DNA from 4 places in the Thauera sedimentorum genome. Region 3 is predicted to be linked to each of the others. Evidence: riboswitches for the same ligand, from Rfam matches in the RefSeq annotation. Region 3 holds a riboswitch; each other region holds the start of a gene.

Region 1 (4,891 bases), on a different contig from region 3:
CTTCATTCCCGACTGAACCCATGAAAACTCTCACCACGCTGTTCCGTACCCTTGTTGCCGGCCTGCTGCTGGCCGCCTCCAGCGCTGTCCTGGCCGGCGACTGCCCGCGCATCGTCAGCCAGTCGCCCTATCTGAGCGCCGCGCTCGACTGGCTGGGGCGCGGCCATTGCATCGTCGGCGTGTCGCGCTACGACACGCTCGATCTGCCGCGCACCGGCGGGGTGAAGGACCCGGACGTCGACGCCATCGAACTGCTCGCCCCGGATCTGCTGGTGGCGTCCGAAGGCACGGACGCGGCCGCCCTGCAGGACGCGCTGCCGGCCGGCGCCCGGCTGCTGCGGGTGAACGGCTTCGCCTCGCTGGCCGACGCCGAGGCGATGCTCGCCGAACTGGGGCACGCCAGCGGCGTGCCCGACGTCGATGCCCGGGTAGCCGCCTTCCGCCGCGACTGGCAGGCCGCCGCCGCACGGGTGGGCGGCAAGGGGCGGCGCGTGCTGGTGCTGTCGGCGTGCAGCGCGATGCCGTATTCCTTCGGCCGCGCCCACTTCGTCGGCGACGTGTTCGCGCATGCCGGCTTCGAGCTGGTGGAGAGCGCGCCGCGCATCCGCCACATCCGCCCCGGCGAGGAGTACGAGGATCTGCTCACCGCGGTCGACCGGCTGCAGCCGGACGTGGTGTTCTCGCTCGACCGCACCGATGCCCAGCAATGCAACGCCCTGCTCGGCCTGCTGCCGGTGCCGGTGATCCACCTCGTCGGGGAGAATTTCTTCCAGCCGGGCGCGCGCGTGCTGGCCGGGCTGGCGGAACTGGCCGACAAGGCGGGCCGATAGGCGCTATGTTGACAGCGAAACCATGTCCCTGGTCCCGCCACACCGAGAGCAAGCATGTCCCTGCCTGAACTTGCCAGCGCCCGTCCGGGGCCGCAACCCGGTCATGTCTACCTGGTCGGCGCCGGCCCCGGCGACCCGGAGTTGCTCACCCTGCGCGGCGCGCGCCTGGTGGCCGGTGCCGAGGTGGTGGTGTACGACAATCTGGTCAGTCCGCTCATCGTCGAGCTCGCGCCCGCTGCGGCCGCGCGCATCTACGTCGGCAAGAAGGCCGCCGACCACACCCTGCCGCAGGACGAGATCAACGCCCTGCTGGTGCGTCATGCGCGCGCCGGGCGGCGGGTGGTGCGGCTGAAGGGCGGCGACCCCTTCATCTTCGGGCGCGGCGGTGAGGAGATGGAGACGCTGATGGCCGCGGGGATCACCGTGGAGGTGGTGCCCGGCGTGACTGCGGCGGCGGGCATCGCCGCCTACGCCGGCATCCCGCTCACCCACCGCGACCATGCGCAGTCGGTGGTGTTCGCCACCGGCTTCCTCAAGGACGGCGCGCTGGAGCTGGACTGGCCGATGCTCGCCCGCCCCAATCAGACCCTGGTGATCTACATGGGCATCTCGCGCCTGGGCGAGATCTGCGCCCGCCTGGTCGAACACGGCCTGCCGGCGAGCACGCCGGCAGGCGTCATCGAGCGCGGCACCACCGCACAGCAGCGCGTGGCGGTGGCTACGCTGGCCGACCTGGCCGGGCAGGTCGCGCGGGCCGGCATCCGTCCGCCCGCGCTCACCGTAGTGGGCGGGGTGGTGGGCCTGTACCCGCGCCTGGCCTGGTTCCAGCCGGACGCGGGCGAGCCGCCGGCACACCCGCCGCACGCCGGCTGCAGCGCCATCCACCGCGGGGAGGCCGCCGATGACTGAACGCTGCCCGGCGCTCTTCGTCGCCGCTCCCGCCTCCGGCCAGGGCAAGACCACGGTCACCGCCGCGCTCGCCCGCCTGCACGCCCGCCAGGGGCGGCGGGTGCGGGTGTTCAAGTGCGGCCCGGACTTCCTCGACCCGCAGATCCACGCGGTGGCCAGCGGCGCACCGGTGTACAACCTGGATCTGGGCATGTGCGGCGAACAGGATGCCGCCTGGCGGCTGCACGCCGCGGCGCGCGAGGCCGACCTGATCCTGGTCGAAGGCGTCATGGGCCTGTACGACGGCGGACCCTCGGGAGCCGACATCGCCCAGCGCTTCGGCATCCCGGTGATGGCGGTGATCGACGCCAGCGCGATGGCGCAGACCTTCGGCGCGGTGGCCTACGGGCTGGCGCATTACCGGCCCGGCCTGCCGTTCTCCGGCGTACTTGCCAACCGGGTGGGCAGCGCGCGCCACGCCGACATGCTGCGCGCGGCGCTGCCGGACGGCATGCGCTGGTACGGCGCGGTGCCGCGCGAAGCCGGCGCGGCCCTGCCCGAGCGCCATCTCGGCCTGCTGCAGGCCGCCGAGATCGCCGATCTGGCCGAGCGCCTGGACCGCATGGCCGACGCGCTGGCCGCCACCGGCGCGGGCGAACTGCCGCCGCCGGTCGACTTCGCCCCGGTGGCCGCGCCCGCGCCGGCGCCGCTGCTCGCCGGGCGCACCGTGGCAGTGGCGCGCGATGCGGCCTACGGCTTCATCTACCCGGCCAACCTCGACACGCTCACCGCGCTCGGCGCGCGTCTGGCCTTCTTCTCGCCGCTGGCCGGCGAGCGCCTGCCGGAATGCGATGCGGTCTGGCTGCCCGGCGGCTATCCGGAACTGCACGGTGAGCGTCTGGCCGCGAATACCGGCTTCTGGACCGACCTGCGCGCGCATGTGGACGCCGGCAAGCCCTTGCTGGCCGAGTGCGGCGGCATGATGAGCCTGTTCGATGCGGTGGTGGACAAGGCCGGCGTGACGCATGCCTTCGGCGGCCTGCTGCCCGGCCGCGCGGTGATGCAGCCGCGTTTGGCGGCGCTCGGCATGCAGGAGGCCGAACTGCCGGAAGGCCGCCTGACCGGTCACACCTTCCATTACTCCAAGACCGAGACAGCGCTCGCGCCGCTCTGCCGCGCGCAGCGCCCGGACGGCGGCGAGGGCGAGGCGATCTACCGCCGCGGCCGGCTCACCGCCTCCTACGTGCATTTCTATTTCCCGTCCGCGCCGGAGGTGGCCGCCCGCCTGCTGACGAACTGATCTTTCACCGTTTCGAGGTGCCCGCGCATGACGCGCGGGAGAATCGGGAAGGCGGTGCGATTCCGCCACGTGCCCAGCGCCGTGTTGGGGACCGTCCGGGCAAGCGCAAGCAGCCACTGGCCGAACAGGCCGGGAAGGCGTCCGGACGGGACGAACCTCAGTCGGAAGACCGGCCTCGAGACGCGACCCGCAGCGGCGTGGAAAGCCGCTGTCCACGTGGACTGTCCGAACGGATTGTCCACCGCGCGTAGGAGCGGGCTTGCCCGCGATAGGGTGGTTCCGGATGCAAATGAAGCCGCATCGCGGGCAAGCCCGCTCCTACCGCTGCTCTTACCAAGGGGACTACGATGAGCAGCCCATTGCAGCAGATCCAGACCCATCCCGCCTTCGACGACGCCGAGCGCGCCGCGGTGTACCGGGCCATCTTCACCCGCCGTGACGTGCGCGGCGAGTTCCTCCCCGACCCGGTGCCGGACGAGGTGCTGGCGCGCATCCTCGCCGCCGCCCACCATGCGCCCTCGGTCGGCTTCATGCAGCCGTGGGACTTCGTCGTGGTGCGTTCGCCCGAGGTCAAACGGCGGGTGCATGCGGCCTTCACGGAGGCGCACGCGGAAGCCGCCCTGATGTTCGAGGGCGAGCAGCGCACCACCTACCGCAAGCTCAAGCTCGAAGGCATCCTCGAAGCACCGGTGAACCTGTGCCTGACCTGCGACCGCGAACGCCACGGTCCGGTGGTGGTGGGGCGCACCCACATCAAGACCATGGATCTGTACAGCACGGTGTGCGCGGTGCAGAACCTGTGGCTCGCCGCGCGCGCCGAAGGTCTGGGGGTGGGCTGGGTGAGCATCTTCCACCAGCGCGCGCTGCGCGAGGCGCTCGGCATCCCCGCCGGCATCACCCCGGTGGCCTACCTGTGCATCGGCCACGTCAGCCACTTCTACCGCAAGCCAGAACTGGAAGCTGCCGGCTGGCTGCCGCGCCTGCCGATCGAGCAGCTGCTGCACTTCGACCGCTGGCAGGGCGCGGCGGGCGAAGCGGACGAGGCGCTGGTCGACGCGGTGCGCGACACGCAGGCGGTACTTGCCGCGGGCGGGCCGCTGGGCTGAAGCGGAGGGCGTGTGTCGTAGGAGCGGCCTTGGCCGCGATGCGGCGGCGGTTTCCTTGCCGGCCGCATCGTGGGCAAGCCCGCTCCTGCCCTGTGCGCCCGCTCAGTAGAGCGGTGCCGGCTCCGGCAGGCGTGGCAGTTCGGCGGGCAGGGCGTGCTCCTGTCCGCCGATGAAGGCCGCTGCGGCGCTTACCACGCCGTGGTCGCGCAGGATGCGGTGATGGCCCAGGTCCCAGGTTCGGATCAGGCGGGCTGTGGGCATGCGCGCGGTGAGGCGCTGGCTGTGCTCGAAGGGGACGTCCGGGTCGGCCGCATCATGTACGAAGAGCGCCGGGATGCGCACCTGCGCCAGTTCCTCGCTGCGGTCGATCTCGGCGAAACGCAGGCCGTAGCGGCGCTCCAGGCGCTCGCGCATGGCCTCGCGCACCCGTGCACTGATGCCGAGCAGACGGGCGAAGTGGTGGGCGTATTCGTTCATCGATGCGGGCGGGGCGACGAACACCGCGCGCTCCAGCACCAGGCCGCGGCGCAGTGCGAGCGCCAGCACGCCAGCGCCCAGCGAGTGGCCGACCGCCGCGCTGAACGGTCCATGGGTGCGCACCACCGCTTCGAGGGCGCGCAGCATGTCCGGTAGCGCCACCGCGCCGCCGCCGCTGGCGCCGTGGCCCGGCTGGTCGTACCACACCACACGATGGCCGCGGGCGAGCAGCGGCTCGACGAAGCTGCCCATCTGCACCGCGCGCCCGCCCCAGCCGTGCGCCAGCAGCA
Region 2 (4,891 bases), on a different contig from region 3:
AGTGCCAGGCGGATTTCGTCGAAGCTGCGGTCGGCCAGCGAGCCGAGCAGCCACAGCACGATGTCCTGCACGTCGGTGGGGTTGGGGGCGAGGTTGATCGCCAGCGAAGTGAGCGCGGCGGCGAGCGAGGACAGCGCGACCCCGGCGAGGATCAGCGTGAGGTTGCCCGCGCCGCGGCGCGCGACCAGGTAGAGCACCGCGGTGGCGAGCGCGGCGCAGCCCATCGCCGCGGCCGGCAGCAGCCAGATGTTGATCGCGGCGAAGCCGAAGTACAGGCACAGCACCGCGCCCAGGCTGGCGCTGGCGCTCACTCCCAGCAGGCCGGGCTCGGCGAGCGGATTGCGCAGCAGGCCCTGCAGCGCGGCGCCGGCCATGCCCAGCGAGGCGCCGACCAGGATGGCGAGCAGCACGCGCGGCAGGCGGATCTCGGCGACGATGGTGTGACGGCGCTGCAGCAGTTCGTCGGCGACCGTGTCGCCGCCCGGCAGCAGGGCGCCGGCGATGTCGGCGAGGCCGAGCGGCACCGGGCCGATGGCGAGCGAGGCCAGCGCGAGCAGCGCCAGCGCGGCGAGCAGGGCGCCGTTCAAGCGGGCGCTGCTCATTGGGCACCCTTGGCGCTGCGCGCCGTCCCGCCAGGCGGGAGCGAGCGCTGCTTGGGGCGGCCCGGCGCAGCGCTCATCGGTGCGCCTCCTTGGAGGTTACGCGGCGCAGGCCGGCGGCGAGCTCTTCGGCGGCCTCGACCAGCTGCCAGTTGCTGCAGCCCCAGTCGTTGTGGGTGAGCGCCAGCGTCGGGCGGGTGGCGGCCACCTCCCGCATCTGCGGATGGCGGCTCAAGCCGGCGCGCGCGTAGGCGCCGTCGTGCACCATCTGGCTGGTGACCAGAAGTTCGGGCGGGTTGGCGACCACCTCTTCCAGCGCGGCGCGGCCCCAGCCCTGGCGCCCGTTCGCGGCGGCGTGGTTGGCGAGGCCGGCGGCCTGCAGCACCGCGTCCACATGGGTGCCGGCGCCGGCGGTGCCGCCATTGGGGCGCAGGTAGAGCGCGCTCGGGCGTGTAGCGTCGCCCCGCAGGGCGGCCAGCCGTGCCTGCACCTCGCCGACCAGGGCCTCGGCGGCGGCGCCGCGGCCGATGGCCTCGCCCACCTTGCGCGTGCTGGCGAAGATGCCGTCCCAGTCGTTGGGGAAGGGCACGGTGACGATCGCAATGCCGTGGCGGGCGAACAGCGCCTGCTGGTGGCGTGCCTGCCAGCGTCGCGAGGCGAGCACCACGTCGGGCCGTGCGGCGATCACTTCCTCGGCGCTGCCGCTGTTGGCGGCGAAGTGCGCGGCGCGCGCGGCGAGCGAGGAGCGCGCCGGGTCCTGGCTTTTCAGGGACACCGAGACGATCTGCGCCGGGTCGGCGAGCGAGAGCAGCAGCACGTCGGCGCACAGATTGGTGGACATCACCCGCGGCAGCGGGCCGGCTGCCGCCGCAGCGAGCGGCGCGGCAGCCAGCAGCAGGGCGGCGAGCCGGTGGCGCATCAGAAGTCGATGCCGGCCTGGGCCTTCACGCCGGCCTTGAAGGCGTGTTTGCGGTCGGCGATCTCGCTTACCGTGTCGGCCAGCTCGACCAGCTCGGGCTTGGCGGCGCGGCCAGTGACGATCACGGTCTGCATCGGCGGGCGGTTCGCGATCGCAGCCAGCACCTCGGCGGTGTCGAGGTAGTTGTACTTCAGCATGTAGGTGAGCTCGTCGAGCAGCACCAGGTTCACCGCCGGGTCGCGCAGCATGCGCGCGGCCTGCGCCCATGCCTCGTCGGCAGCGCGCTTGTCGGCGTCCCAGTTCTGGGTGTTCCAGGTGAAGCCGGTGGCCATGGCGTGGTATTGCACGCCGGCGCCGGCCGGGCTCTGCTGCAGGAAGGTGACCTCGCCGGTGGCCTGGGTGCCCTTGATGAACTGCACCACGCCGGTGCGCTGGCCGTGGCCGAGTGCGCGGTACAGGGTGCCGAAGGCCGAGGTGGTCTTGCCCTTGCCGTTGCCGGTGATCAGGATGACGATGCCGCGTTCTTCCTGGGCGCGTGCGATGGCGGCGTCGACGACGTCCTTTTTGCGCTGCATGCGCTCGTTGTGGCTGTGCTTCTTGTCCTCGTCCATGGTCGGCGCTCCGAGTGTTCATGTCGAAGGTGCCGGGCGGGGAAGGACGAAACACGTCGGGCAGGACCGTTACGGACGGCTGCCCTGCACTGCGGCTGGCGAATGCTCGGGCTGAGGCGCCCACGGACCAGTCGGTGAATCGCCCACACCCCGGGGCACCTACCTTGTCGTCGATCGGGTCGGTCTTCTGGCTCGCCGTCGTCCGGAGGCCGCCGCCTTCCCGGGCGCGAGGGCCCAGTGGCGTGTGTGGCGGCTCCGTCAGGCTTACAGCAGCGGGGGCTGCGCCGGAATGGCGGGCGCGTTGTGCGCCGGCGTCACCGGACTTCCCGTTTCACCCCGGAGCGCGGATGCGCGACGGGGCTCCTGATCGATGCAGTGCGCAATATACGGCAAGCGCCTCGCGTCGGGCAATCTGTTCGGGGAGCCTTGGGCGAACGGCGGGCGACGGTCTTGCATTTTTCTAGACGAGCGGTCTAATATTCAGCCCATGGAAGCGCCCCCCGCCCTGCGCCGCCGTCCCGGCCGCCCCCCGAAACGCATCGACGACCGCCTCGATACCCGCGAGGCGCTGGTGCGCTGCGGCACCGAGGTGCTCACCGAGAAGGGCTTCGCCGCCACCGGCATCGACGAGGTGCTGCGCCGCGTGGGCGTGCCCAAGGGCTCCTTCTATCACTACTTCGACAACAAGGAAGCCTTCGGCCGCGCGGTCATCGACCAGTACGCCGCCTACTTCGCGCGCAAGCTCAACCGCTGCTTTTTCGATGCCTCGCGCCCGCCGCTGGCGCGCGTGCAAGCCTTCGTGGACGACGCCTGCGGCGGCATGGCGCGCTACGAATTCCGCCGCGGCTGCCTGATCGGCAACCTCGGCCAGGAGATGGCGGTGCTGCCCGAGGCCTACAGGGCCCGCCTGGAGGAGGTTTTCGAGGACTGGCAGGCGCGCCTGGCCGCCTGTCTGCATGAGGCCCGCAAGGCGGGAGAGATCGCGCCGCATGCGGACTGCGAGGCCCTCGCGGCCTTCTTCTGGATTGGCTGGGAGGGTGCGGTCTTGCGCGCCAAGCTCGCGCGCAGCGAGGCGCCACTGCGGCAGTTCGCCGCCGGCTTCCTCGCCGGCCTGCCGCGCTGATTCTTTTTACGAGTATTTCTAGACGACCGGTCTAGAACCACATGGAGGAGATGGACATGTTCAAGGCAATCCTGATTGAGAAGGACGACGCCGGTTACCGCGCACAACTCACCGAGCTGGCCGACGACGCGCTGCCGGAAGGCGACGTCACCGTGCGTGTGGCCTACTCGACGCTGAACTACAAGGACGGCCTGGCGATCACCGGCAAGGGCCCGGTGGTGCGCAAGTTCCCGATGGTGCCCGGCATCGACCTGGCCGGCACGGTGGAAGCCAGCAGCCACCCGGACGTCGCCGTGGGCGATGCGGTGGTGCTCAACGGCTGGGGCGTGGGCGAAGGTCATTGGGGCGGCCTCGCCCAGCGCGCCCGCCTCAAGGGCGACTGGCTGGTACCGCTGCCGTCCGCATTCACCGCCCGCCAGGCGATGGCCATAGGCACCGCGGGCTATACCGCGATGCTGTGCGTGATGGCGCTCGAACGCCACGGCGTGACCCCGGACCAGGGCGAGATTCTGGTGACCGGCGCCAACGGCGGGGTGGGTAGCGTGGCGGTGGCCGTGCTGGCCAAGCTGGGCTACACCGTGGTGGCCTCCACCGGCCGGCCGGACGAGGCCGACTTCCTCAAGACCCTGGGCGCCGCGGAGATCATCGACCGCGCCACCCTCAACGCCCCGGGCAAGCCGCTGGCGCGCGAGCGCTGGGCCGGTGCGGTGGACACCGTGGGCAGCCACACGCTCGCCAACGTGTGCGCCAGCACCCGCTACCGCGGCACCGTCACTGCCTGCGGGCTGGCGCAGGGCATGGATTTCCCCTCCACGGTGGCGCCCTTCATCCTGCGCGGTGTGACGCTGGCCGGCATCGACAGCGTGATGGCGCCGCGCGCCGAGCGCCTGGAGGCCTGGCAGCGCCTGGGGCGCGACCTGGATGTGGCCAAGCTTGAGCTGATCACCAGCGAGATCGGCCTGAGCGAGGTGATCGACACCGCCGGCCGCCTGATGGCCGGCCAGGTGCGCGGCCGCGTGGTGGTGGATGTGAACCGCTGAGCCGCAGGCAGATATTCGACACGCAATACGACGACAACCGTTTCAAGGAGACCAGCATGACCGACAAGATCAGCCGCTTCGCGGTGCCCGACCTCAACGCCCTGCCCGAAGACCTGCGCAACCGCATCCTCGGCGTTCAGGAAAAGGCCGGCTTCATTCCCAACGTATTCCTGATGCTCGCGCACCGCCCGGCCGAGTTCCGCGCCTTCTTCGACTATCACGACGCGCTGATGGAGAAGGATGTCGGCCTCACCAAGGCCGAGCGCGAGATGATCGTGGTGGCCACCTCGGGCGCCGGGCAGTGCCTGTACTGCGTGATCGCCCACGGTGCGGTGCTGCGCATCCGCGCCAAGAACCCGCGGGTGGCCGACCAGCTCGCCACCAACTACCGCAAGGCCGAGATCACCCCGCGCCAGCGCGCGATGCTGGACTTCGCCATCAAGCTGTCCACCCGCGGCGGCGAGATCGAGGAGGCCGACTTCGCAGCCCTGCGCGAGCACGGCTTCGACGACGAGGCGATCTGGGACATCGGCGCGATCACCGCCTTCTTCAGCATGAGCAACCGCCTGGTGCACCTCACCGGCACGCCGCCCAACGAG
Region 3 (4,891 bases):
CGCCGGTCTTCTCCATCGCCGTGGCGCCCAGGGTGCGTAGGTAGTACGTGGTCTTCAGCCCGCGCGTCCACGCCAGCCGGTACAGCTCGTCGAGCTTGCGCCCGGATGGCGCGGCGACGTAGAGGTTGAGCGACTGCGCCTGGTCGATCCACTTCTGGCGACGCGCGGCGGCTTCCACCAGCCAGGCCGGGTCGGTCTCGAAGGCGGTGGCGTAGCGGGCCTTGAGCTCGGCGGGCACACGGTCGATGGGGGCGAGCGAGCCGTCGAAGTACTTGAGGTCGGCGATCATCACGTCATCCCACAGCTCGAGCGCCTTCAGTTCCTCCACCAGGTATTCGTTGACCACGGTGAACTCGCCCGACAGGTTGGATTTGACGTAGAGGTTCTGGTAGTCCGGCTCGATCGAGGCCGACACGCCGACGATGTTGGCGATGGTGGCGGTCGGCGCGATCGCCACGCAGTTGGAGTTGCGCATGCCGTGGCGCGCAATGCGTTCGCGCAGCGCCTCCCAGTCGAGCGCGCCGCCGCGCTCGACCTCGACGAAGCCGCCGCGCGACTCGGCCAGCAGCGCCAGGGTGTCGGCCGGCAGCACGCCGCGCGACCACAGGCTGCCCTCGTAGCTCGAATAGCGCCCGCGCTCCTCGGCCAGCTCGGTCGAGGCCAGGTAGGCGTGGTAGCACAGCGCCTCGGCGGAGACGTCGGCAAAGGCCACCGCCTCGTCGGACGCATAGGCCACGCCCATGCGGTGCAGGCAGTCGGCAAAGCCCATCATCCCCAGGCCCACCGGGCGGTGGCGCAGGTTGGAGGTGCGCGCCTTGGGGGTGGCGTAGTAGTTGATGTCGATGACGTTGTCGAGCAGGCGCATGGCGCTGCGCACCGTGCGCGCGAGCTTGTCGTGATCCAGCGTCCAGCGCCCGTCAGCGCCCTGCACCAGATGGGCCGGCAGGTTCACCGAACCGAGGTTGCACACCGCGGTCTCGTCGGCCGAGGTGTTCAGGGTGATCTCGGTGCACAGGTTGGAGCTATGCACCACGCCCACATGCTGCTGGGGCGAACGCACATTGCAGGCGTCCTTGAAGGTGATCCACGGATGCCCGGTCTCGAACAGCATGGTGAGCATCTTGCGCCACAGCTGCAGCGCGGGGATTTTCTTGAACAGCTTCAGCTCGCCGCGCGCGGCGCGCTCCTCGTAGCCCAAGTAGGCGGCCTCGAAATCGCGCCCGAAACGCTCATGCAGGTCGGGCACGTCCACCGGCGAGAACAGCGTCCATTCGCCGCCCTCCATCACCCGCTTCATGAACAGATCCGGAATCCAGTTGGCGGTGTTCATGTCGTGGGTGCGGCGGCGCTCGTCGCCGGTGTTCTTGCGCAGCTCGAGGAATTCCTCGATGTCCAGGTGCCAGCTCTCCAGGTAGGCACACACCGCCCCCTTGCGCTTGCCGCCCTGGTTCACCGCCACCGCGGTGTCGTTGACCACCTTGAGGAAGGGGATCACCCCCTGGCTCTTGCCGTTGGTGCCGCGGATCAGGCTGCCCAGCGCGCGCACCGGGGTCCAGTCGTTGCCCAGGCCGCCGGCGAACTTCTGCAGCAGGGCGTTTTCCTTGATCGCCTGGTAGATGCCTTCCAGGTCGTCGGCCACTGTGGTGAGGTAGCACGAAGACAGCTGCGAGTGCCGCGTGCCGCTGTTGAACAGCGTCGGCGTGCTGCTCATGAAGTCGAAGGTCGCGAGCAGGCGATAGAACTCGATGGCGCGCGCCTCGCGGTCGATCTCGTTGAGCGCCAGGCCCATCGCCACGCGCATGAAGAAGGTCTGTGGCAGCTCGATGCGGGTGTTGTCCACGTGCAGGAAGTAGCGGTCGTAGAGCGTCTGCAGGCCGAGGTAGTTGAAGCGCAGGTCGTTGGTCGCATCGAGCGCGGCAGCCAGGCGCGCCAGGTCGTACTCGCCCAGGCGCGGGTCGAGCAGCGCGGCTTCGATGCCGCGCTTGATCAGCGCAGGGAAGCACTCGGCGTAGCCGGCGACCATGTCTGCTTGGCTTGCCGCGCGGCCCAGCACTTCCGCACGCAGGCTGTCGAGCAGCAGGCGGGCAGCGACCTTGGCGTAGTCCGGCTCGCGCTCGATCAACGTGCGCGCGGCCAGCACCAGCGCCTGGCGCACCGCCGCCAGCGGCACGCCGTCGTAGAGGTTGGTCAGCGCGTGCTCGAGCACGGTGTCGGGCGACACGCCGCGCAAACCTTCGCAGGCTTCGACGCAGCGCGCGCGCAGCACCGCGCGCTCCAGCGGGATGCGGCGCTCGCCATCGACCGCATGCAGCAGCGGCTCGGCGGCCGCCTGCCCGCCACCGGCGGCGGCTTCGGCCGCGCGCTCGGCCGCGCGCCGTTCGCGGTACAGCACGTAGGCGCGCGCCACGTCGTGGCAGCCTTCGCGCATCAGCGCGAGTTCCACCTGGTCCTGGATGTCCTCGATGTGCACCGTGCCGCCGCCCGGCAGGCGGCGGGTGAGCGCCTGCACCACGGCGCTGGTCAGCCGGGCCACCAGGTCACGCACCCGCGCGGAGGCCCCGCCCTGCCCGCCTTCGACGGCGAGGAAGGCCTTGGTCATCGCCAGCGCGATCTTGTCGGCATTGAAGGGCACGATCGCACCGTTGCGGCGGATCACCTCAAAGGCGCGCGCCGCCTGTGCCAGCTCGGACGGCGGCGGGCCCTTGCGGGGGACGGAGGATTCGGTTTCGGTATGGCTGGCGACTGCCTGCATGCTTGCACTCCCGTAGCATCGGAAGCGGTATGCCGGCACGACGGGACGCACTGCGGACGGGGCCGCACGCTCCGCCATGGAGACACCCCGCCCCAGGTCAGAAAACCGGCCCGCGGATCGGGGCCGGAACGGCGTCGGCAGGTCTCCTGGCTCACGGGTCCTCGCCCGCCACCGGCCTTCCCGGAAGACGCAGCTTCCAGTGGCTCGAATCGGTGGCGGACTCGCCGTCTACAGTTGCGGGGGCAGCTCCGGCATCGGGGCGCGCATCGCTGTGCGCCCCTGACCGGATTCCCTCTTCATCCCTTGCGGGAACCGTCGCGATGGACAGTGTAGCGCCGTGCCGGCTTGCCGTACAAGCCGAACACACTATCTACAGCCCATTTTTCCAATGAACACACTACATTTAGTAGATAAAGCGGCGCGAATCTAAGCTCCGTGCCGCCGCGCTCAGCAAGTGGGTTCGGCCGGCTGGGGCACCGGCACCGGGCGACCGTCATAGCCGAGCGCGACCATCGTGAAGCGGCCACGGGTACACAGGCGACGCTGGCCGGTGAGCAACTCCTCCGCATGCATGATCACCTCCACGCTCATCGAGCTATTGCCCACCCGCAACACGCGGGCGGCCAGATCGACGATCTCGCCTTCGAGCACCGGCGCATGGAAATCGATGCGCTCAGACGCGGCCATGACCACCGGCATGCGTGCATGGCGCGCCGCGGCGACGAAAGCAGCCTTTCCGAGCCAGGCCAGCGCCTGGCCGCCGAACAAGGTGCCGAAGTGGTTGGTGTGCCCGGGAAAGACCATCTCCACCATCGATGAAACGGGACCGATGCCTTCGGGCCCGGGCGACGCCAACTCCACCGCATTCGGCCGCGCCCGTTCCCCTCCCACCGCAACCAGCGTGAACCGGCCGCCCAGGCTGTCATGACGCTCACCGGTCGCAAGGTCCTCGGCGATCACCCGAACCTCCACGTCCACCGAGCGCGTACCGCGCCGCACCACCTCACCCGCCAGTTCGACCAGTCGCCCTTGCGCGACCGGTGAGCGGAAATCGATCTGCCCGCTGCACGCGGTAACCATCGGCCGGCGGGTGGCGCGCGTGGCCACAAGGAAGGCGAGCTTGTCCATCATGGACAGCGCCGCTCCACCGAACAGCGTGCCGTGGTGATTGGCCTGCTCGGGAAACACCATGTCGACCATCAGGGTCGGCGTGGCCGAACCGTGGGCATCTTCCGGGAAAGTGTGACGATTGTCGTCGGCCGTCCCCACGACGGCCATGAACCCTTGCTGTTGCATGCGCATCTCCTGTGTGCATGGGACAGGAGGAGGCACGCTCAGAGGGGGGCGGACCGGTGGCGCCGGCGCCCGCGCGACGCATCCGCCGGGTCGACGACCTGGCAACATGACATTCACGCTCCTCCGGGGACACCCCGCCCCTGTCAGGATTGATTGACGTTGCACACGGCAGGTCTCCTGGCTCGCGGGTCATCGCGTCGCGCCAGCCTTCCCGGCAGAATCGCCAGTGGCATGGATTTGGCACGCAGCTCGCCGCTCACAGTTGCGGGGGCAGCTCCGGATTCAATGCGCCAGGCACGTCACCGGATTCCCTTTTAATCGCGGTCGGCATTCCGACCAGCAAACCGTAGGCGGTGCGCAGCTTAGCCGGCGCGCCAAAGGCATGTCAAACGGGCGTCACCCACGGTCCTCAGTACGGCTGGCCGAACAGCAGGTAGTAGCGCGGCTCGCCCACCCGCGATGCGTAGGCCATGCCCACGTAGAGCGGCCCCAGCACGGTGTCGGCGCCGAGAAACAGCGACATCGAGCTGCGCGAACCGGGAGAGGCCGCGTCCAGGGCATAGTTGCGCAGGTTTCCCCACTCCACCGTGCCGCCGAGATACACGCCACGTCCGAGCGCCTCGGGGAGGGTCGAGATGCGCCGGTAGTAGGAGGCGCTCGCCAGCACCACCTGGTCGGCGGCCAGTTCGCCGTAACGGTAGCCGGACAGGCGGAACAGGCCGCCCAGGGTGTAGCGTCCCGCGGAAGGCAGTTCGCGATCCGGGCTGCCGGCCACGGTGAGGCCCAGCATCAGGGTGTGGGGACCGCCGGAGCCCGCCCAGGACGCGTCGAACTCCGCATAGC
Region 4 (4,891 bases), on a different contig from region 3:
AAGCATCAGCGTGACCGCCGCGCCGCAGCCGGCGGCGACGATCACCCCGGTGAGCAGCAAGCGGGTCTGGGTCCATGAACCGTCGCCGTGCGCCAGACCGAACACCAGCAGCATGGCCGCCAGCGCCCCGCCGAAGGCGGCGCCGTCGACCAGCAGCGGCGCCAGACCGAACAGCATCGCCGCCAGGGCGCCGACCGCCGCGCCGCCGGAAATGCCGAGCACGTAGGGGTCGGCCAGCGGATTGCGCAGCAGCACCTGCATCAGCGCACCGGCCATCGCCAGCAGCCCGCCACAGGCATACACCGCCACCGCGCGCGGCAGGCGCAGTTCGCGCACCACGTCCGCGCCCATGCCCTGCCCGCCGCCGAACAGCGCGCCGAGCACTTCAAGGGCCGGGATGTCCAGCTCGCCGGCGGCCAGCGCCCATACTTGCGCCAGCACGCCGGCCAGCGCCAGTCCGGCGATCACCGCCCACGCACGCCGCCGCCCCGTGGACGGGACGGCATGCGAGGAATGCGGGTGGGCGGCGCTCACGTTAGCTTAGCGCGGGGCGTAGCGCACGCCGACGAAATAGCTGGCGCCGGGGGTCGCGTAACCCTTGGCCAGTTCGTACTGCTTGTCGAAGATGTTGTTCGCCCGCATTTCCACGCGCCAGTCCTGAGCCAGGCGGTAGTGTACATAGGCATCGACCACACCGTAGCTGCCGAGGCGATTGGTGTTGCCCGCGTCGTCGTAGCGATAGCCCTGGCCGTTCACGTCCACGCCGTAGGACCAGTTGCCGATGCGGTGATCCACCTTCAGGAAGGCCGCGTTGCTCGCCCTGCGCGCGAGACGGTTGCCGGTGGCCTCGTCATGCGCGCTGAGCCAGTCCACGCCAACCTGGACGCCGAGATTGCCCAGCTCCACCCGGTAGGCGAGCTCCACGCCCTTGAGCCGTGCCTCGTTCAGGTTGGCGGGCGGCCAGCCGCTGATCAGGTCGCGCACCTTGTTGTCGTAGTAGGTCGCATCCACCGTCTGGCGGCCGTCGTCCCAGCGCAGGCCGATCTCGCGGTTGAGCGCGCGCTCCGGCTTGAGGTCGGGGTTGCCGCCGCCGAAACCGGTATCCGGCCAGTAGAGCTGGTTGAAGGTGGGCGCGTTGAAGGCGGTGGCGATGCTGCCGCGCACGCTCCACTCCTGGTCGATGTCGTAGCCGTAGGCCAGCAGGCCGGTGGTCTTGCCACCGAACTGCGAGTTGTCGTCGCGCCGCACGTTGACCTGGATGTTGTGGGCGTCGAGCTTCGCCGACCAGCCGAGCGACCAGGCCTTGACCGTGCGCTCGTCGACGGTGAACGCCGTCGTGCCGTCCACCCTGCTCCTGACGTAGTCGAAGGCCGCCATCAGCACGCCCAGCGGCAGGTCGATGTCGTGCTGCCAGGAGAACTGATCCTGCGTCGTGTAGAACTCCGACGGCCGCGCCACCGTGGCCCGGTTGTCGAGCCGGTCGCGGCTGCGCGCCACCCGCAGGGTGCTCCGCCAGCCCTCGGAGAGCTGGTTGATGGCATAGACGCCGGCCGAATCGATACGCTTGTCGAGATAGGAGTCGAAGCTCAGGTTGGTGTCATACCAGTTGCGGCCATCCGACTGGTAGAGATTCACGCCGATCTCGTCGCGCTCGCGCAGGCCGAGCGCAAGATTGGCGCTCACGAAGGCGTTGCGGAAGCCGTCCCGGTCGGTGTCGTGAATACCCTCGTTGCGGGCGTCGAAGCCCCGCGTGCGGTCCTGCCCCAGGGTCAGGCTGTAGCGGAAGCGTTCGACGCCGCCGGCCAGCGAGGCATTCACCTGCCGGGTATCGTCGCTGCCGTATCCGGCGAACAGCTGCGGATGAAAACCGCTGCTGCCCTTGCGGGTGAACACCTGGATCACGCCGCCGATCGCCTCGGAGCCGTACAGCGCGCTGGCAGGGCCGCGCAGGACTTCGATGCGCTCGATCATCGCCAGCGGAATGGCTTCCAGCGTCGCCTGCCCGCTGGTCGCCGAGCCGACGCGCACGCCGTCGATCAGCAGCAGCACGTGGCGCGACTCGGTACCGCGGATGAAGAAACTGGAGTTCGAGCCCGGTCCGCCGTTGCTGGCCACGCGTACCCCGGGGACCGCACGCAGGACGTCGATCAGCGTCGACTGCCCGGCGCGCTCGATCTGCTCGCGCTCGATCACCTCGACGCTGGCCAGGACTTCGTCGGCGCGCTGCGCCTGGCGGGTTGCGGTCACCACTACGGCATCGGCGGTCTTCTCCGCGCTCGCCAAGGCCACGGAAGAACACGGAAACGCGGCGGCCAGCGCAAGGGCCACCGCGGAATAACGGATTTTCATTTGAGTCATGCTCCCTGTGCCACGCCGGGCGTCCCCGCACGCCGTGGCAATCGTCGAAACGATGCGCACACGAGGGGTATCGAGAGCAATATGGAACGCGCCCGTCGCCGCCACCCCGCGGCACATCCGCCAGTGCGTTCGAGGCCGGTATCCGGGCTCGTGAACTGTGCCGGCGCGGTCTTGCCGTCCGGACTCGGCGCATCGCCTTCCCGGGTCTCGATCAACCCAGTGGCCGTCTGATGCGCCTTGCGCTCACTTACCGTTGCGGGGGCAGCACAGGCATAGCGGCTGAGGGCCGCGCACCTGTTTCCCGTTTAACCCCTTGGCGTGGACCGCCGCGGGGCACCTGAAACGCGTTGCACCCTGAACGGGTGCGGGGCGGATAATAGCGCGTTCGTCACCACTTGTGCAGCGCGACATCACGCGCCACGCCCCTTCATGAGCATAGAACTGATACTCGGCGGCGCCCGCTCCGGCAAGAGCCGCCACGCCGAAACGCGCGCACAGGCCAGCGCTGCGGCGGTCACCGTCATCGCCACCGCGCAAGCCCTGGACGAGGAGATGGTCGCCCGCATCCGCCGCCACCAGAACGACCGTCCGTCAGCCTGGCGCACCGTCGAGACCCCCCGCGCCCTGGCCGCGACGCTGTCGCGCGAAGCCGCTCCCGGGCGCTGCCTGGTCGTCGATTGCCTCACCCTGTGGCTGGCCAATCTGCTGGACGGTGCCGAAAACCTGCCGCCCGGCGCGGACGCCAGCGCGCTGCCGCACTTCACCGAGGAGCGCGACGCCCTGCTCGCCACCCTGCCGCAACTGCCCGGCCACATCCTGCTGGTGTCCAACGAAGTCGGCCTCGGCCTGGTCCCCGAGCACCCGCTCGGCCGACTGTTCCGCGACGAGGCCGGACGGCTCAACCAGCAGGTCGCGCAACTAGCTGACACCGTCACCTTCGTCGCCGCGGGGCTGCCGCTCACGCTGAAGGCCCCCGGGTAGGAGCGGCCTTGGCCGCGATTGCGGCGTGCGGAGAACGAAAGCAGCATCACGGGCAAGCCCGCTCCTACCGTTGCCCCTACCATCGTCAAGGATGGTCCCGCCCGCCCCGTGCTACCCTTGCCGCCCCCGGACATCCACCGCCCTCACGAGACCCCGCCCGCCATGGACTTCCGCATCGCCACGCCCGACGCCGCGCTCGCCCCGCGCCTGCAGCAGCGCATCGACCAGAAGACCAAGCCGCCGGGCGCGCTCGGCCGCCTGGAGGCGCTGGCGCTGCAAATCGGGCTGGTGCAGGGCACCGAGGCGCCGGAGCTGCGCCAGCCGCACATCATGGTGTTCGCCGGCGACCACGGCGCCGCGCGCGCCGGGGTGTCGGCCTTTCCGCAAGACGTCACCTGGCAGATGGTGGAGAACTTTCTCGCCGGCGGCGCGGCGATCAACGTGTTCTGCCGGCAGATGAGCCTGGGCCTGACGGTGATCGACGCCGGGGTTAACCACGATTTCGGCCGCCGCCCCGGCCTGATCGACGCCAAGCTCGGCGCGGGCACGGTGAACTACCTCGAGCAGCCGGCGATGGACGCCGAGACCGTGCGCACCGCCCTCGCGCGCGGCCGCGAGCTGGCCCACGCGCTGGCCACCAACGGCTGCAACTGCGTGGGTTTCGGCGAGATGGGCATCGGCAACACCGCGGCCGCCTCGCTGATCACCCACTGCCTGACCGGCGAGGCGTTGGCCACCGTCACCGGCCGCGGCACCGGGCTGGACGACACCGGCCTCGCCCGCAAGCGCGCGCTGCTGGAGACCGCGCTGGCACGCGGCGGCCGCCCGGGCGACCCGCTACAGGTGCTCGCCGAGTACGGCGGCTTCGAGATCGCCATGATGGCCGGCGCCATGCTGGGCGCGGCCGAGCGCGGCATGCTGCTGCTGATCGACGGTTTCATCGTCACCGCCGCGCTGCTCGCCGCGCACGCCATCTCGCCCGCGCTGCTGCCCTACTGCGTATTCGCCCACCGCTCGCAGGAAGCCGGCCACCGCGTGCAGCTCGCCCACCTGGGCGCCGAACCGCTGATGGACCTCGACCTGCGCCTGGGCGAAGGCACCGGCGCGGCGCTCGCCTTCCCGCTGGTGCAGGCGGCGGTGAACTTCCTCGCCGAGATGGCGAGCTTCGCATCCGCCGGCGTGAGCGACCGCGAGGCCTGATCCGGCCGCCATGCGCTACCAGCTCGAACTCTTCTTCACCGCCCTGGGCTTCTTCACCCGCATCCCGGTGCCCGCCTGGGTGCCGTGGTCGCCGGAGCGCCTCAACCACGCGGCACGCTACTTCCCGCTGGTCGGCTGGGTGGTCGGCGGGGTGGGCGCGGGCGCCTTCCTCGCCTTCGCGCTGGTGCTGCCGGCCTCGCTCGCGGTGATCCTGTCGATGGCCGTCACCATCCGCCTCACCGGAGCCTTCCACGAGGACGGCTGGGCGGACACCTGCGACGGGCTGGGCGGCGGCTGGGACAAGGCGCAGGTGCTCACCATCATGAAGGACTCGCGCATCGGCAGCTACGGC

Evidence for each region. A riboswitch is a leader RNA that binds a small molecule or an ion and turns the genes downstream of it on or off. The one in region 3 is predicted to bind cobalamin.
Region 1: it holds a riboswitch for cobalamin, as region 3 does, so the genes downstream of both, bluB (5,6-dimethylbenzimidazole synthase) here and IAI53_RS03815 (ribonucleoside-diphosphate reductase subunit alpha) in region 3, are expected to answer to the same signal.
Region 2: it holds a riboswitch for cobalamin, as region 3 does, so the genes downstream of both, cobO (cob(I)yrinic acid a,c-diamide adenosyltransferase) here and IAI53_RS03815 (ribonucleoside-diphosphate reductase subunit alpha) in region 3, are expected to answer to the same signal.
Region 4: it holds a riboswitch for cobalamin, as region 3 does, so the genes downstream of both, IAI53_RS10000 (TonB-dependent receptor domain-containing protein) here and IAI53_RS03815 (ribonucleoside-diphosphate reductase subunit alpha) in region 3, are expected to answer to the same signal.

The regions. Positions count from the first base shown of each region.
Region 1 is NZ_JACTAH010000002.1:47,558-52,448, reverse strand. It holds gene IAI53_RS09990 (ABC transporter ATP-binding protein) at 1-16, shown strand, start outside; gene IAI53_RS09985 (ABC transporter substrate-binding protein) at 21-830, shown strand; gene cobA (uroporphyrinogen-III C-methyltransferase) at 885-1,739, shown strand; gene IAI53_RS09975 (cobyrinic acid a,c-diamide synthase CobB) at 1,732-3,018, shown strand; cobalamin riboswitch at 3,017-3,210, shown strand; gene bluB (5,6-dimethylbenzimidazole synthase) at 3,366-4,124, shown strand; gene IAI53_RS09965 (alpha/beta fold hydrolase) at 4,227-4,891, opposite strand, start outside.
Region 2 is NZ_JACTAH010000002.1:751,628-756,518, forward strand. It holds gene IAI53_RS13310 (FecCD family ABC transporter permease) at 1-602, opposite strand, end outside; gene IAI53_RS13315 (ABC transporter substrate-binding protein) at 676-1,518, opposite strand; gene cobO (cob(I)yrinic acid a,c-diamide adenosyltransferase) at 1,518-2,129, opposite strand; cobalamin riboswitch at 2,290-2,511, opposite strand; gene acuR (acrylate utilization transcriptional regulator AcuR) at 2,617-3,252, shown strand; gene acuI (acrylyl-CoA reductase (NADPH)) at 3,309-4,292, shown strand; gene IAI53_RS13335 (peroxidase-related enzyme) at 4,349-4,891, shown strand, end outside.
Region 3 is NZ_JACTAH010000001.1:852,348-857,238, reverse strand. It holds gene IAI53_RS03815 (ribonucleoside-diphosphate reductase subunit alpha) at 1-2,752, opposite strand, end outside; cobalamin riboswitch at 2,872-3,084, opposite strand; gene IAI53_RS03810 (acyl-CoA thioesterase) at 3,200-4,054, opposite strand; cobalamin riboswitch at 4,199-4,412, opposite strand; gene IAI53_RS03805 (patatin-like phospholipase family protein) at 4,458-4,891, opposite strand, start outside.
Region 4 is NZ_JACTAH010000002.1:53,695-58,585, forward strand. It holds gene IAI53_RS09995 (FecCD family ABC transporter permease) at 1-468, opposite strand, end outside; gene IAI53_RS10000 (TonB-dependent receptor domain-containing protein) at 541-2,349, opposite strand; cobalamin riboswitch at 2,475-2,714, opposite strand; gene cobU (bifunctional adenosylcobinamide kinase/adenosylcobinamide-phosphate guanylyltransferase) at 2,788-3,339, shown strand; gene cobT (nicotinate-nucleotide--dimethylbenzimidazole phosphoribosyltransferase) at 3,502-4,539, shown strand; gene IAI53_RS10015 (adenosylcobinamide-GDP ribazoletransferase) at 4,550-4,891, shown strand, end outside.